One region of the Streptomyces sp. NPDC058678 genome, then DNA from elsewhere that is predicted to be linked to it. Evidence: riboswitches for the same ligand, from Rfam matches in the RefSeq annotation. Region 1 holds a riboswitch; the other holds the start of a gene.

Evidence for each region. Region 1 has a riboswitch for cobalamin ahead of ACFWWR_RS37280 (ABC transporter substrate-binding protein). Riboswitches for the same ligand answer to the same signal wherever they lie in the genome.
Region 2: it holds a riboswitch for cobalamin, as region 1 does, so the genes downstream of both, ACFWWR_RS34660 (HoxN/HupN/NixA family nickel/cobalt transporter) here and ACFWWR_RS37280 (ABC transporter substrate-binding protein) in region 1, are expected to answer to the same signal.

Annotation. Positions count from the first base shown of each region.
Region 1 is NZ_JBHXSG010000058.1:41,757-49,407, forward strand. It holds gene ACFWWR_RS37250 (NADPH:quinone reductase) at 1-446, opposite strand, end outside; gene ACFWWR_RS37255 (YigZ family protein) at 535-1,161, opposite strand; gene ACFWWR_RS37260 (SixA phosphatase family protein) at 1,214-1,756, opposite strand; gene ACFWWR_RS37265 (hypothetical protein) at 1,753-2,475, opposite strand; gene ACFWWR_RS37270 (ABC transporter ATP-binding protein) at 2,531-3,349, opposite strand; gene ACFWWR_RS37275 (FecCD family ABC transporter permease) at 3,346-4,359, opposite strand; gene ACFWWR_RS37280 (ABC transporter substrate-binding protein) at 4,356-5,372, opposite strand; cobalamin riboswitch at 5,441-5,631, opposite strand; gene ACFWWR_RS37285 (CoA-binding protein) at 5,707-6,114, shown strand; gene ACFWWR_RS37290 (4-hydroxybenzoate 3-monooxygenase) at 6,522-7,651, shown strand, end outside.
Region 2 is NZ_JBHXSG010000050.1:1,534-9,184, forward strand. It holds gene ACFWWR_RS34645 (glycoside hydrolase family 13 protein) at 1-236, opposite strand, end outside; gene ACFWWR_RS34650 (LAETG motif-containing sortase-dependent surface protein) at 537-1,481, shown strand; gene ACFWWR_RS34655 (ArsR/SmtB family transcription factor) at 1,636-2,022, opposite strand; cobalamin riboswitch at 2,103-2,303, shown strand; gene ACFWWR_RS34660 (HoxN/HupN/NixA family nickel/cobalt transporter) at 2,331-3,428, shown strand; gene ACFWWR_RS34665 (nucleoside hydrolase) at 3,425-4,387, opposite strand; gene thrS (threonine--tRNA ligase) at 4,433-5,662, opposite strand; gene ACFWWR_RS34675 (hypothetical protein) at 5,999-6,787, shown strand; gene ACFWWR_RS34680 (GAF and ANTAR domain-containing protein) at 6,874-7,651, opposite strand, start outside.

The DNA of each region.
Region 1 (7,651 bases):
ACGATCCGGCCGTCGACGGGGCCGTCCGCGAAGACGGTGCGGTGGGCGGTGATCCCGGGGATGCCCAGGCTCGCGCCGAGGGTGTCGTCGAGGTGGTCGGGCAGGGGGACGGCCAGGTCACCGGGGACGACGGTGTACTGGGCTGCGGTGCCGAACGGCCGGTAGGACTGCGCGCCGTGGATCCACACCCGCTGTCCGAGGCGGCGGCGGTCGACGCCGTCGCCGACGGCGTCGACGACCCCGGCCGCGTCGCTGTGCGGGATCACCCGCGGGAAGGGCATGGACGAACCGAGCCAGCCGCGGCGCTTCTTCGTGTCGCCCGGATTCACCCCGCACACCCGGACCCGCACGCGCACCTCACCGGGATCGGGCCGCGGGTCGGGGAGTTCGCCCACCTGAAGCACTTCGGCGGCCGGCCCCTGCCGGTCGTACCAGGACGCGAGCATGCGCGACTCCTGTTCTCTCACGACGGACGTGCTCGTCGAGCCTATGCGGGCCGCGGGTGGGCGGCATGCGCGGAGTGCGGCTGCGGGATCAGACGTCCCCGTACGCCTCCCCGCCCAGTTCCAACGCGGCCGTTCCCGCGGTCGCGTCCGCGAGCCAGGCCCGGAAGGCCTCGACGTCGGCGTCCGGCAGGCCGATCTCGATCGTGACCGCCTCGCCGTAGCGCACGTCCCGCACCTGGCGGCCAGTCGCCCGCAGGTCGTTCTGCACCTTGCCGGCGCGCTGGTGGTCGACCGTCACCGTGGCCAGTCGGAAGCGGCGGCGGGTAAGGGTGCCGAGGGTGTCCAGGGCCTCGCCGACCGCTCCGCCGTAGGCCCGGATGAGCCCGCCGGCGCCGAGTTTGACGCCGCCGTAGTAGCGGGTGACGACGGCGACGACGTACCGCATGTCGCGGCGCAGCAGCATCTGGAGCATGGGGACACCCGCGGTGCCGCCGGGTTCGCCGTCGTCGCTCGCCTTCTGGATGGCGGCGTCGGCGCCGATGACGTAGGCGAAGCAGTTGTGCGTGGCGTCCGCGTGCCGCTTCCGGATGCCCGCGACGAAGTCCTGGGCCTCCTGCTCGGTGGCCGCCGGGGCGAGGGCGCACAGGAAGCGGGAGCGGTTGACCTCGGTCTCGTGCACGCCCGCGCGGGCCACTGTGCGGTACTCGTCCTGCATCGGGCCACCCTATGCGGGCTGATCCGCTTCCCGGTCCTCGGCCGACTCTCGGTCACTTCTCCCTGCCGCGCGCGACGATCACGTCCGTCAGCAGGGCCGTGCCCGGGGCGAGGTCCGACCAGGCGGCGCCGCGCCAGGCGAGCACGGCGGTCGCCGAGGTCGGGAACTTTCGTCGGACCTGGTCCAGAGCGTCGTCGAGGCTGTCCCCGGCGAGGTCGAGGACCAGTTCCTCCAGGCCGGGGTTGTGCCCGACGAGCAGGAGCGTGTCGACCTGTGCGGGCACCGCGTGCACGACGGCCAGCAGATCGGACACGTCCGCCGCGTACACCCCCGCCTCGAACCGCACCGGCGGCGGTGTCCCCCACTGCGCGGAGGCCAGCTCCCAGGTCTGCCGGGCGCGTACGGCGGTGGAGCACACGGCGAGGTCCGGCAGCAGGTCGGCCTCGGCGAGGGCCCGGCCGGCGGCCGGGGCGTCACGGCGGCCGCGCGGGGCGAGGGGGCGTTCGTGGTCGGGGACGCCCTCCGGCCAGGCGGACTTGGCGTGCCGCAGGACGAGCAGGTGACGCAGCGGGCCCGCTCCCGCCCGCGCGATCATGCCGGGGATCCCACGTCGCGGGTGAGTTCGAGACCCAGCAGCCGATCGGCGTAGGCGTACGTCTCGAAGCGGGCGCCTTCCGGCAGGTCCGAGGTCTCCACCCCACGCAGCACCCGGAGTACCGCGAGAATGTCCAGGTCGTCCTCCCAGGCGGTACGGAGCTCTCCGCGCACCTCCTCGGGAATCGCCCGCGACGGCGTGCGCGCCCAGTCGGCGACCGCACGCCGCCACCGTGCGAGGGTCTCGCGGGCCTCCCCCAGCGCGTCCGCGTCGAGCCGCACGGGCTCGCTCCGGGGCCGGGAGAGCAGCGCGAGGCGCACCTCGGCGGGGTCGGCGCCCTCCGGGATCGCGCCGGACGCGTGGTCCACGGGGCCGACGCGGATGCGGACCCCGTCGGGGGCGGTCCCGTTCTCGGCCACCACGTGGATGACCTGGGCCTCCCCGAGCCCTGACGAGACCTGCCGGCTGTCCTCGAACGGCCGGATGCCGAGGGCCGCCGCGGCCGCCCGCAGTTCGGCCTGCTGCCGCTCCCCCGTCAGCAGCGCCCAGACGGGCGTGCCGCCGAGTTCGAGGGCCCGGAACAGGACGTCGGCGACGAGCAGCACGCGCAGGGCGGTGGTGTCGCAGCCCGCCGCATGGGCCTGGACACGGGTCAGACCCCGGCGGGCGGGGGCGGGGTCGACGGGCTCGCCGGTTCGGGCGTCGATGATGCGCAGCACGAGGTGAGCGTAGGCGGGCGGACAGCACCGCGCCACCGCCTGACCGAACACGCGTTCAGGTCAGCGTGCCCAGAAACCGCACATGGGGCCGCTCCTCGGGCCCTTCCCGGGTCACGGCGGCCCGCACTCCGTACACCTCGGCGATGAGCCGCTCGGTCAGGACGTCGCCCGGGGTACCGCTCGCCACGACCCGGCCGGTGTGCAGGACGACCACCCGGTCGCAGTACATCGCGGCGAGGTTGAGGTCGTGCAGGGCGACGACGGTGGTGACCGGGAGGGCCGTGACCAGGGACAGCAGGTCGAGCTGGTGGTGGATGTCGAGGTGGTTGGTGGGTTCGTCGAGGAGGAGTTCGCGGGGTTCCTGGGCGAGCGCGCGGGCGATCTGGACCCGCTGGCGTTCACCGCCCGACAGGGTGTGCCAGGGCTGGTCGGCGCGGTCGGTGAGCCCGGCGCGGTCCAGGGCCGACCGTACGGCCGCCTCGTCGTGCGCGGCGGCGGGCGTCCAGGCGCGGCGGTGCGGGACGCGTCCGAGCCGTACCACGTCCAGGACCGTCAACTCGACCTGGGTGTCGGCCTGTTGCTCGACCACGGCGAGCCGTCGGGCGACCTCGCGGCGGGGCAGGCCGGCCAGAGGGGTGCCGTCGAGCGTGACGACGCCGGCGCTCGGGCCGAGCAGGCCGGCCAGCAGGCGCAGCAGGGTGGACTTGCCGGAGCCGTTGGGGCCGAGCAGGCCGACGGTGGAGCCCTGGTCGGGCGCGAGGGTGACGCCGTCCAGGATGAGGCGGCCGTCGGCTCGGCGGCTCACCCGGTCGGCGCGCAGGCCCTCGGCTGTGGCGGCGGGCGCGTCGGACTCCGTGCGCAGGGTCTCCTTCACCGCACCCTCCGCGTCCGGTACAGCACCGCCACGAAGGCCGGCACTCCGATCAGGGACGTCACGACCCCCACCGGCACCTCCTGCGGGTCGAGGACCGTGCGGGCCAGCGTGTCGACCCACACCAGGAAGACCGCCCCGGCCAGCGCGGTGACCGGCAGCAGCCGGGCGTGGCCCGGCCCGACCAGGGCGCGGGCGGCGTGCGGCAGCACCAGGCCAACGAAGCCGATGGCCCCCGCCGAGCTGACCAGCGCGGCCGTGAGCAGGGCCGTGACGCACAGCAGCGCCAGACGGGTGCGGGCCACCGACACCCCGAGGGCCGCCGCCGCGTCCTGCCCGAAGGCGAAGGCGTCGAGGGTGCGGGCGTACGACAGGCACACCACCAGGGCCACGGCCAGAACGGCGAAGCACACCCACACGTCGGTCCAGCCCGCCCCGCCGAGCGAGCCGAGGAGCCAGAAGAGGACGCCCCGGGTGGTCTCGGCGTCGGCCGCGGTCATCACGACGAACGAGGTCAGCGCGGAGAAGAGCTGCATGGCGGCGACCCCGGCGAGGACGACCAGGTCGGTGCTGCCGCCGAGGGTGTGGCTGAGGAAGAGCACGAGCGCGAAGGACACCAGGGCGCCGAGGAAGGCGCCCGCCGGGACGGACACCGCGCCCCCGCCGACGCCCAGCACGACCACCAGCACGGCCCCGGTCGACGCGCCCGAGGACACCCCGAGGACGAAGGGGTCGGCGAGCGGGTTGCGCAGCAGCGACTGCATCACCGCCCCGCACACGGCGAGTCCGGCGCCGCACACGGCCGCGAGGAGCGTGCGCGGCAGCCTGAGCTGCCACACGATGCCGTCCCGGATCGGCGTCAACCCCGAGGTACCGAGGCCCAGATGGGCCGCGACGACGGACCACACGTCTGCGACCCGGATGTCGGCCGGGCCGATGGTGATGGCGACGGCGAGGGAGCAGCACAACAGGAGCGTCCCGGCCGCACCGAGCAGGACCGCCCGGGCGGTCACTTCACGAGCCCGAACTCGCGCAGGCCCGCCGCGACCCGCTCCACGCCCTCGATCGTGCGGATGGTCGGGTTCATGGCCTGCCCGCTGAGCAGGACGTACCGCCGGTGCCGGACGGCGGTCATGTTCCTGGTGACCGGGTCGGACTCCAGGAAGGCGATCTTCTTCCGGGCCGACTCGGCGGTCTGCGACCTGCGGGTCAGGTCGCCGATGACGAGGACGTCGGGGTCGCGGTCGGCGACCGTCTCCCAGTTGATCTGCGGCCATTCGTCGTGCGTGTCGTCGAAGACGTTCTTGGCGCCCAGGGTGCGCGTGATGACACCGGGAGCGCCGCAGCAGCCCGCCATGTAGGGCGACTCGGAGTTGGCGAACCAGTACAGAAGAGTCACGTCGGAGGCGTCGATGCCGGACGTGGCCCTCGCCATCCTCGCCTTGAGGTCTCCGACGAGCTTCTCGCCCCGCTCCTCCACCCCGAACACGGCGGCCAGGTCACGTACTTCGCCGTAGACGGCGTCGGCGGTGAGGGGCTCGGACCGTGCGCCGTCCCCGTCGCCGGAGTTGTCCTTGCCTGCGCAGTCGGACGGGGAGACGTACGTGGGCACGCCGAGCTTCTCGAACTGCTCCCGCGAGGCCACGCCCCCCTTGCCCAGCGTGGAGACGAAGGAGGCGGCGACGAAGTCCGGCTCGGCGTCCAGGACGCGCTCGAAGGAGGGGTTGTTGTCGGCGATCCGCTCCACCTGCGCGTTCGCCTTCTCCAGCCCCTTCATCACGGGGTCGGTCCAGGTCGCCGTCCCCGCCATACGGTCGGCGAGGCCGAGGGAGAGCATGATCTCGGTGGTGCCCTGGTTGAGGGAGACGGCACGCTCGGGCGGGGCCTCGACACGTACCGTACGGCCGCAGTTGTCGAGGCTGACCGCGGCCTTCGCGGCGGATGTGCCGGCGTCGCCGCAGCCGGCCAGGAGCAGGGTTCCGGCGGCGAGCAGGGCGGAGGGACGGGCAAGACGTGCTGTTTGCACGGAAGTTGGTCCTCGATCGTCGAGGGCTCGAACGCGGAGCCCGGTCGTACGGTGCTCCCCCGCCGTACGTCACCGCGAGGGCCGCCAGCAGGTCTTCGGACTCGGGATCATCCGGTCGGGGCGCCTTCCCAGACGACATACGCGTCGTCCAGTGGCCGAGGCTCCGCCCGTCACCCTCACCGCTGCGCGTCAGCTCCGGATTCGCACCGGATTCCCTGACCCACGTGTCATGGGTTCGACTGGCCTCGGCAAGCTATCACGGCGGGGAATCCCCGGTCGCGGCGCGCTGTTGTGCCAGAGGTCAGGGCGTTCGCGAACCCTTAGGAGACCCACGGTGTACGGCGACGAGGCAACGGTCCGCAAGATCCTCACCGGGCTGGGCGACACCTGGGCCGTGGTCGGCCTGTCGTCGAACCGGCAGCGCGCCGCGTACGGCGTGGCCGAGGTGCTCCAGCGCTACGGCAAGCGGGTCGTGCCGGTGCACCCCAAGGCGGAGACGGTGCACGGGGAGCAGGGGTACGCCTCGCTCGCGGACATCCCCTTCGACGTGGACGTCGTCGACGTGTTCGTGAACAGCGACCTCGCCGGGGCGGTCGCCGACGAGGCGGTGGCGAGGGGCGCGCAGGCGGTCTGGTTCCAGCTCGGGGTCATCGACGAGGCCGCGTACGACCGCACCCGGGCCGCGGGCCTGGAGATGGTGATGGACCGGTGCCCGGCGATCGAGATCCCCCGCCTGGGCTGACGGAAGGGCTCGCCACCGGCGCGCTGCCGCATAACGACGTCAGGCGGCCGGGCCGGGCAACTGCCACGGCTCGCCGTACGGCACCGACCGGGTCGGGCGGCGCCACGAAGGACACCGTGCTGCTGCCCGGCAGCGCGTTCATGTGGGACCGAGGGGTTCGCAGGGGACGGCGAGGAGCCGGTGCGGGCGGTGCGGCTCGACGCGTTCCGCATCGACGTGTACGCGGTCACCGACAACACCGCCCGCGTCATCCGCGGTGGCTGCCACATGTGCCACGCGTCCTGCTGAAACCACTACCGCGTGGCCGGCAGGAGTGCCCACACCCCTGACACCTTCCGTGGTCACGCGGGTTTCCGCTGCGTCCGGATTCCTGCGACTCTCCGGGAACTCACCGACATAATGTTCGGGTGACCTCCACCGCTGCTCCCAACTCCGTTGCCCCGCAACGCTTTCCGGTCGTCGTCGTGGGCGCCGGGCCCGCCGGGCTCACCGTCGGCAACATCCTGCGGGCCGCCGGCGTCGACTGTCTCGTGCTGGAGACGGAGACGCGCGAGTTCATCGAGCAGCGGCCGCGGGCGGGCGTCATCGAGGAGTGGGCCGTGCGCGGGCTTCAGCAGCGTGGCCTCGCGGACGTCCTGTTGGAGCGGGCACAGCTGCACACCGAGTGCGAGTTCCGGTTCGGCGGTGAGCGCTTCCGGTTCTCGTACGTGGAGCTGACGGGGACGCACCACTTCGTCTACCCACAGCCGTTGCTGGTGACGGACCTGGTGCGCGAGTACGCGGACGTGCGGGGCGGCGAGGTGCGGTTCGGCGTGCGGGACGTCCAGCTGCACGACCTGGACACCGACCGGCCCTCGGTGTCGTACGTCCGCGCGGAGACGGGCGAGCGGGAGGTCGTCGAGTGCGACTTCGTCGCGGGCTGCGACGGGGGACGCGGGGTGACCCGTGGCGCCCTTCCCCAACACGCGCACATCTCCCGGCACGACTACGGCATCGGCTGGCTGGCGCTGCTCGCCGAGGCCCCTCCGTCCAACGACTGTGTCGTGTTCGGCATCCACCCGAACGGCTTCGCCGGGCACATGGCCCGCAGCCCCGAGGTGACCCGGTACTACCTGGAGTGCCCGCCCGGCGACGACCCGGAGAACTGGTCGCACGAACGCGTCTGGTCGCAGCTCCAGGAGCGGCTCGCGGCCACCGGCGTCGGTCCGCTCACCGAGGGACGGTTGATCGAGAAGCGCGTCCTGGACATGCACAGCTACGTCGTCGAACCCATGGTGTTCGGCCGGCTCTTCCTGGCCGGGGACGCCGCCCACCTGACCGCCCCCATCGCGGCGAAGGGCATGAACCTCGCCCTGCACGACGCCTTCCTCCTCGGCGACGCCCTCGCCGGGTACCTCACGAAGGGCGACGAGACCGGTCTGGACGGTTATTCGGAGGCGTGCCTGCGGCGGGTGTGGGACTACCAGGAGTTCTCGCAGTGGCTCTCCGAGGTCTACCACGGCACCTCGTCGGGCGACGCCTACCGTGCGGGCACCAC
Region 2 (7,651 bases), on a different contig from region 1:
CCGCCGTCGGCGAGTTCGGAGGGGTAGAAGGGGCTGAGCCACAGGGCGTCGACGCCCAGTGCGGCGAGGTGGTTCAGGCGCCGGGTGATCCCGCGCAGGTCGCCGAGCCCGTCGCCGTCGGCGTCGGCGAAGCTGCGGGGGTAGACCTGGTAGACGACGGCCTGCCGCCACCAGTCGGGGTCCTTGGAGGAGAGGTCGGGAAGGTGGAGTCGGTGGTCGGGGTTCGGGTCGGTCACGCGGCGTTCTCCCTCATGGCGGTCGTGACGATGGGCAACGGCACTCAGGTACCTGTCCACATTGTCGGGAAAGCGAACTCGAACGCCGTCCGGAGCGGTTCATTCCCTGTGTGTCGGAATTGTGATGGAGTTCTGAACTCAACCTGCATATCCGCAGGTTGACAGGGTTCCGCTGGGAGATCCACGATGTGCGGACACTGTGGCGCATGTGACCAATGAGCCCAGTGTTTCTCAGAGGTGCTTCACAGCACTTCATTCACAGCACTTCACCACCCCTCACACACATCCGATGGGATCCGCATGTCGACAGCCAGACGTGTCACCGCGCGCCGCCTGCTGGGGACGGGCGCCGCGGCGCTCGTCCTTTGTTCCGCCTCCGTCGCCGCCGCTTCCGGCGCCTGGGCCACCGGCACGCCCGGTGGCGACGGCTGGAAGTCCGGCGGCACCTACAAGCCCGGCACCGGCGCGGGCACGGAGACCGGGACCGACCGCTGCCAGTTCTCGCTGGACGGCACGAGCTTCTACGACTCGGTCAAGGTCGACGACCAGAACCTCAAGCCGACCGACGACGGCAAGGTGCACATCAAGGTCCGCACCGCGGGCGACGCCACCACCTGCACGGCCTCCCTGGCCTCCTACCTCGCCCACGGCGCCACCTTCGGCACCTCCGGCGAGCAGGTCTTCGTCGACTTCGACACCGTCACCGTCAAGCCGGGCCAGACCGACTCCCTCGACATCGCGGTGCCGGACGCGGGCTGCTTCGCGCAGATAGACCTGTACCGAGGAGCGGTCAAGTTCGACGGCAAGCTCGACGCGAACGACGGCTTCGTCCACGGCGACCTGCCCAAGGGTCCGGACCGCCCGGTCATCAAGGACAAGCTGATCGCGGCCTGGAACGGCGGCACGAAGGACTGCACGACGGCCCCGTCCGAGCCGCCGGCCACCCCCACGCCGACCCCCTCCACCCCGGAGTCCACCGAGCCCTCGACGCCCTCGGAGGAGACCACGCCCCCGGCGACGGAGACCCCCGCCGAGTCCCCCTCCCCGTCCACCGAGGCCCCGAGCCCGTCGGCCTCCGAGTCCACCACCGCCCCCGCCGCCACCCCGAACGGCGGCGGCGACAACCTCGCGGAGACCGGCGGCAGCAGCGCGACCGGCCCGATCGCGATCGGTGCGGCGGTGCTCCTCGCGGGCGGCGCGGGCATCGTGCTGGCGACGCGTCGCCGCAAGGCTGCTCGCTCGTAATCAAGCGCAGTTGGTGTAGTCGGCGCCGGTCGGGCGGTTTCAGCCCGGCCGGCGTTCGGGCTGAGGACCGGGGATCGCCCCCGCCGCCCCTTCCCGTCCCGTCCCTGGGGGCTGCCGCCCCCAGACCCCCGCTTCGGCCTGAACGGCCTCGTCCTCAAACTCCCCCAAAGGGGGTGCCCCCAGACGGGCTGGAAGCGGCGCAGTGTTCGAGGAGCGAGGCGATGTCACTGTCCACCACCCGGTAGCGCACGATCCTTCCCTCCTTCTCGCCCTCCACGACCCCCGCCGCCCGCAGCAGCCTGAGCGCCTGCGACACGGCGGGGTCGTTCATGCCGGTGGCGATCGCCAGGTCGGAGACGGCCAGCGGGCCGGTCCGGTGCAGGGCGAGCAGCAGCGCGAGCCGCTTGGGATCGGCGAGCAGCGAGAAGCGGTCGGCCCAGGTACGGACATGGCCCGGTTCGCCGATCGCGGCGATCGCGTCGCACACCCGGTGCCCGTCGATGGTTCGGCGATCCACTCGGTCGGCCGGAACGAGATGCATGCCGCCATCCTCGCAGGCGCCCCCATGTGATCTTCCATACCTGCGCAGGTACGCAGCTATGCAGGAGACCGCTTGCCACCCTACGGTGGGCGGGCCGTGGTGCTCGGGAAGCCGGTGACGACCCCTCAGGGGGTCCATGCCGGAGCGGCCCTCGCCACTGTGATCGGGGAGTTTCCGTCCCGTCCGGCGCCAGCCGGGCCACTGGTCACAAGACCGGGAAGGCAGGAACGGACACGCACGACCCGTAAGCCAGGAGACCGGCCACGGCATCTCACGAGTTGATCCACGAGGTGCTGGAGCGTGACCGGATGACCCTGCCCAACCCTGCCCCGACGTCCTTCAAGTGGCGCCGGGAGGACACCCTCAAGACCGCCGGCCTGATGGCGGTCGTCGCCGCACTGCACGTCGTCGCCTTCGGAATCCTGTTCCTCCTCGTCGTCCCCGGGCACTACGAGGTCGGCAACAAGGCCTTCGGCATCGGCCTCGGCATCACCGCCTACACCCTCGGCATGCGGCACGCCTTCGACGCCGACCACATCGCCGCGATCGACAACACCACCCGCAAGCTGATGGCCGACGGCAAGCGCCCGGTGTCGGTGGGCTTCTGGTTCGCGCTCGGCCACTCCAGCGTGGTGGTGCTGCTCGCCCTGCTGATCGCGGGCGGCACCCAGCTCGCCGGAAGGGTCATGAACGAGGACTCCGGCACCCACCAGGTGCTCGGCGTCCTCGGTACGACGATCTCCGGCACGTTCCTCTACCTCATCGCCGCCCTCAACCTGGCCGCCCTGCTCGGCATCCTGAAGGTGTTCAAGGCGATGCGGGCGGGCGCCTACGACGAGAAGGAGCTCGAACAGCACCTGGACTCGAGGGGGTTCATGAACCGGATCCTCGGCCGCCTCACCAAGTCCATCACCCGCCCCGGCCAGATGTACCCGCTCGGCTTCCTCTTCGGACTCGGCTTCGACACCGCCACCGAGGTCACCCTGATGGTGATGGCGGGCTCGGGCGCGGCGGCCGGTCTGCCCTGGTACGCGATCCTCTCCCTGCCCCTCCTCTTCGCCGCCGGCATGAGCCTGTTCGACACCCTCGACGGCACGTTCATGAACTTCGCCTACCAGTGGGCGTTCTCCAACCCGGTCCGCAAGGTCTTCTACAACCTCACCATCACCGGCCTGTCCGTCGCCGTCGCCTTCTTCATCGGCACCATCGAACTCGTCGGCGTCCTGCACGAGAAGCTCGACCTGACCGACACGGTCACCACCTGGATCGCCGACATCAACCTCGACAGCGTCGGCTACGTCATCGTCGGCCTGTTCGTGGTGGTGTGGGCGGCCGCCATCGCCTACTGGCGACTCGCCAGGGTGGAGCAGCGGTGGGCGGTCCGGCCCGCGGCGGAGACGCGCTAGACGCCCTCCACCGTCGTCAGCCACAGCTTCACGTACCGCTCCACGTCCACGCCCAACGCCACGTCCACCAGCCGCTGTTCACGGGTGCCCTCGTGGATCTCGGACTCGCCGGGGCGCGGGCGCCGGTCGACGATCGTCTGGCCCCGGGTGGCGCCCGGGGCCAGGCTCACCTCGACCGGGAGGGGTTCGGTGGTGATGCCGTCCGGGTCGACGACCGCGCAGACGGCGCCCGCGTCGCCGAGGCCGCCCGTGGGTGTGGGGTCGCCGGAGGTGGCGGGATCCCGGTGGGCGAGGAGTTCGCCGGCCAGGCGCAGGCGGGGTTCGGAGCTCGCGCGCAGCCGCTGCACGTCCCCGGCCGGGACGAGGACCTGCTTGAACACGTCCAGGCCGTACATCGTGATCGGCACCCCGGCGGTGAGGAGGATCGCGGCGGCCTCCGGGTCGTGCCACACGTTGAACTCCGCGACCGCCGTGGCGTTACCGGTCGCCACCGCGCCGCCCATGAACACGATCCGCTCGATGTTGCGGACCACCTCGGGGTGGGTGCGCAGCAGCAGCGCGATGTTCGTCAGGGGCGCGGTGGGGATGAGGGTGACCGGCGTCGGCGAGGCGAGGATCTCCCGCCGCAGCAGCGTCACCGCGTCCACGTCGACCGGCCGACGGGTCGGCGCGGGCAGCCCCAGGTCGCCCATCCCGTCCTCGCCGTGCACGTGCCGCGCCGTCCGCACCGGCTCGATCAGCGGGCGCTCGGCACCCCGCGCGACCGGGATGTCACCGGCCCCGGCCTGCTCCAGCACGGTCAGGGTGTTGCGCACGACGCCGTCCACGTCGGTGTTCCCGGCCACGCAGGTCACCGCCCGCACGTCGAGCGCGGGGTGCCGTACGGCGAACAGCAGGGCCAGGGCGTCGTCGACACCCGTGTCGCAGTCGATGATCACCGGGATGGGCTGACCGGTCACGGCGGGGTTCCTCTCCTCGGGATACGACGGGTTACGCAAGCGACCTTACGCAGCCGCCCACAGTCCGGTCCCGCGAGCACCGACCCGGGCGGCGATCCGGTCCAGCAACTCCCCGGCCGGCACCGCCCCCGGACGGCTCCCGTCCCGCAGCCGTACGGCCACCAGGTCGCCGTCTGCCTCCCGCTCCCCGATCACCGCCTGGTACGGCACGAGCCGCGCCGCCCGGATCCGGGCGCCGAGGGTGCCGTCGCCGGGGCCGTGCGGTTCCGCCCGCAGTCCCCGCGCCCGGGCCTGCCGTACGACCTCGTGGGCCCGCTCCTCCTGCGCGTCCGCGACCGGCAGCACCACCAGTTGCACGGGCGCGAGCCACGCCGGGAACGCGCCGCCGTGCTGCTCGAGGAGATGCGCGACGGCCCGTTCCACGCTGCCGATGATGCTGCGGTGCACCATGACCGGCCGGTGTCTGGCGCCGTCGGCGCCGATGTAGTGCAGGTCGAAGCGTTCGGGCTGGTGGAAGTCGATCTGGACGGTGGAGAGGGTGGTCTCGCGGCCGGCAGGGTCGGCGATCTGGACGTCGATCTTGGGGCCGTAGAAGGCGGCTTCGCCCTCGGCGGCCTCGTAGGGGATCCCCGAGTCGTCGAGCACCTCCCGCAGCAGCGCGGTGGCCCGCCGCCACAGGTCCGGGTCGGCGACGTACTTGCCGCCCTCGCCGGGCAGGGAGAGCCGGTGACGGGCGGCCCGGATGCCGAGATCGGCGTACGCGCGGCCGATGAGCTCCAGGGCGTCCCGTGCCTCGTCCACGGCCTGCTCCAGGGTGCAGAAGATGTGCGCGTCGTTGAGCTGGATGGCCCGGACCCGGGTCAGACCGCCGAGCACCCCGGACGGCTCGGAGCGGTACATGCCGCCCAACTCGGCGATTCTGAGGGGCAGTTCACGGTAGCTGTGGGAGCGGGAACGATAGATCAACGCGTGATGCGGACACAGACTCGGCCTCAGTACGACCTCCTCCGCGCCCAGTTCCATCGGCGGGAACATGTCCTCGCTGTAGTGGGACCAGTGCCCCGAGATCTCGTACAGCTCGCGTTTGCCGAGGACCGGCGAGTACACGTGCCGGTATCCGGCGGCGCGTTCGGCCTCCCGGACGTACTCCTCCAGGGTGTGCCGTACGACGGCCCCGTCGGGGAGCCAGTACGGCAGGCCCGCGCCCATCAGCGGATCGGTGTCGAACAGGCCGAGTTCGCGGCCGAGTCGGCGGTGGTCGTGCGGGCCGGTCATGGCGGTCATGGCGGTTCTCTCCTCACGGTGACCGGCGACGAGCCCCCGCACGACGAAGCCCCGGGGCACTCGCCCCGGGGCTTTCGACTGGGTCAGCTGTCAGCGCGCCGGGACACTCTCCGGCGTCGTCGTGAGAGACACGAGTACTACGTGGGCGCGCTGCATGGGGCGACGGTAGCAAGGAGGCGGAGGGCCGGGCGATCGGTTTTCGGGACCCGCGCCCACCCCCGCCCCGGCCCCGCTCACCCGTACGGCCCGGCTCGCTGGTGGCCGGTCGGTCCCGGTGGTGCCGTAAGAGGGCGCACTCGATCTTGGCAGCCCTCAGGAGAGACCTCGATGACCCGACCCACGGCCCGTGTCCGCACCGCCTCCGCGCTGTCGCTCGGCGCCCTCCTGACCGCGACCGCCTGCTCCGCCCTCACCACGCCGCCCACCGCCGAGAAGCCCGACCTCTCCGCCACGACCGCGTCGCCCGCCCCGTCCGGGAAACACGCGTCCCCGGCCGCCACCCCCGCCCTCACCGCGGCGCAGGCGCAGGCCGTGCTGCTCACGGAGACCGATCTGGGGGAGCCCTGGACGCCGACGCAGGGCAGCGCGACCTGGCACGACGCCGTGCTCAAGGCGACCACGAACCTCCCGGACTGCCAGCGGCTGATGGACACCGCCTACTCCGAGGAACTGTTCGGCGCGGACGCCCGTCCTCGTGCGGTGGTCGGGCTCGACGACGACTGGAACGAGACCCAGTTGCGCCAGCAGGTCGTCGCCCACCCGGCGGCGGACGTGGACCGCACGCTGGCCTGGCTGAAGGCGCTGCCGAAGAAGTGCGCGCGGTTCACGGCGAAGACCACCCGGGGCGAGGCGCACGCCGTCGAGGTCACCGAGGCCGCGCTGCCCGAGGCCGGGGACGCCCGGCAGGGCCTGCGGATCCTCGTCTGGGGCGAGACGGCCGACGGCGAGCCCGCCGCGTTCACCCTGGACGTCGCCGCCGTCCGCGTCGGCGACGACGCGATCGGCCTCACCCACGGCGGCTTCGGCGAGGTGTCGCCCGACATCGCGCGGGCGGTCGTACAGCTCGGGGCGCAACGCCTGACGGAGGTCCGGACGAAGGGGCGGGTGGAGGTCTGACCGCGGCGCCCGCCCGGGCCTCCGGGGGCGTCCGGGCAGGGAGCCCAGCACGATGTCCAGGCAGGACTTCTGTCGCTTCGGGTGGCTCAGTCGCCGTCACGGTCGAAGCGGGTCCGGTGCTCGACCACGTCATGTGCCAGCTCCAGCGCCGTACGGCTCTGGGCGAAGGCGTGGCCGCGCAGGCGGGCCAGCGCCTCGTCGGAGCCGATGCCGAGCTGGGCCATGATCATGCCGACGGCCTGGTGGACCTCGTCCTGGTCCTTGGCCAGCCCGCTCAGCCAGGGTTCCGTCTCCCGGCCCCCGTGCTCCTCTCCGCGGGGCAGCGCCATCAGGGCCACCGTCATCACGTTCGCCACCATCAGCGCGGTGCGCAGCTCGCGGGGCGTGAGTTCGCCGGGGGTGTCGCGGTAGAGGTCGAGGGTGCCCACGCACACGGCTTCGTTGCCCAGGGGGATCGAGTACATCGCCCGCACCCCGGCGGCCGTGGCCTGCTGGGCGAAGACCGGCCAGCGTCCGACGTCCCGCCCGGTCGTGAGGTCGCAGGCGAGCACGGGGACGCCGGCGCGGGCGGCGTGCTGGCAGGGCCCGTCGCCCAGGGTGGCCTGGATCTCCGCCAGGCGGGCGGCCCGCTCACTGCTCGCGCTCAGCCGTACCGGCATCCCGTCGGTGTGCAGCGCCACGCTAGCGGCAGCCACCGGCAGCAGTTCGACCGCCACCCCGCACAGCCGCCCGGGAATCTCCCTGGGCTCGGCGTCCCGCACGCCCTCCGCGATCACGTCGACGTCCCGCATGTTGTCCTGGGCGAGTTCGCGCTCGGCGTCGAGATCCGACGCCCAGGACTGCTCCGGATGCTCGTAGCGGCCG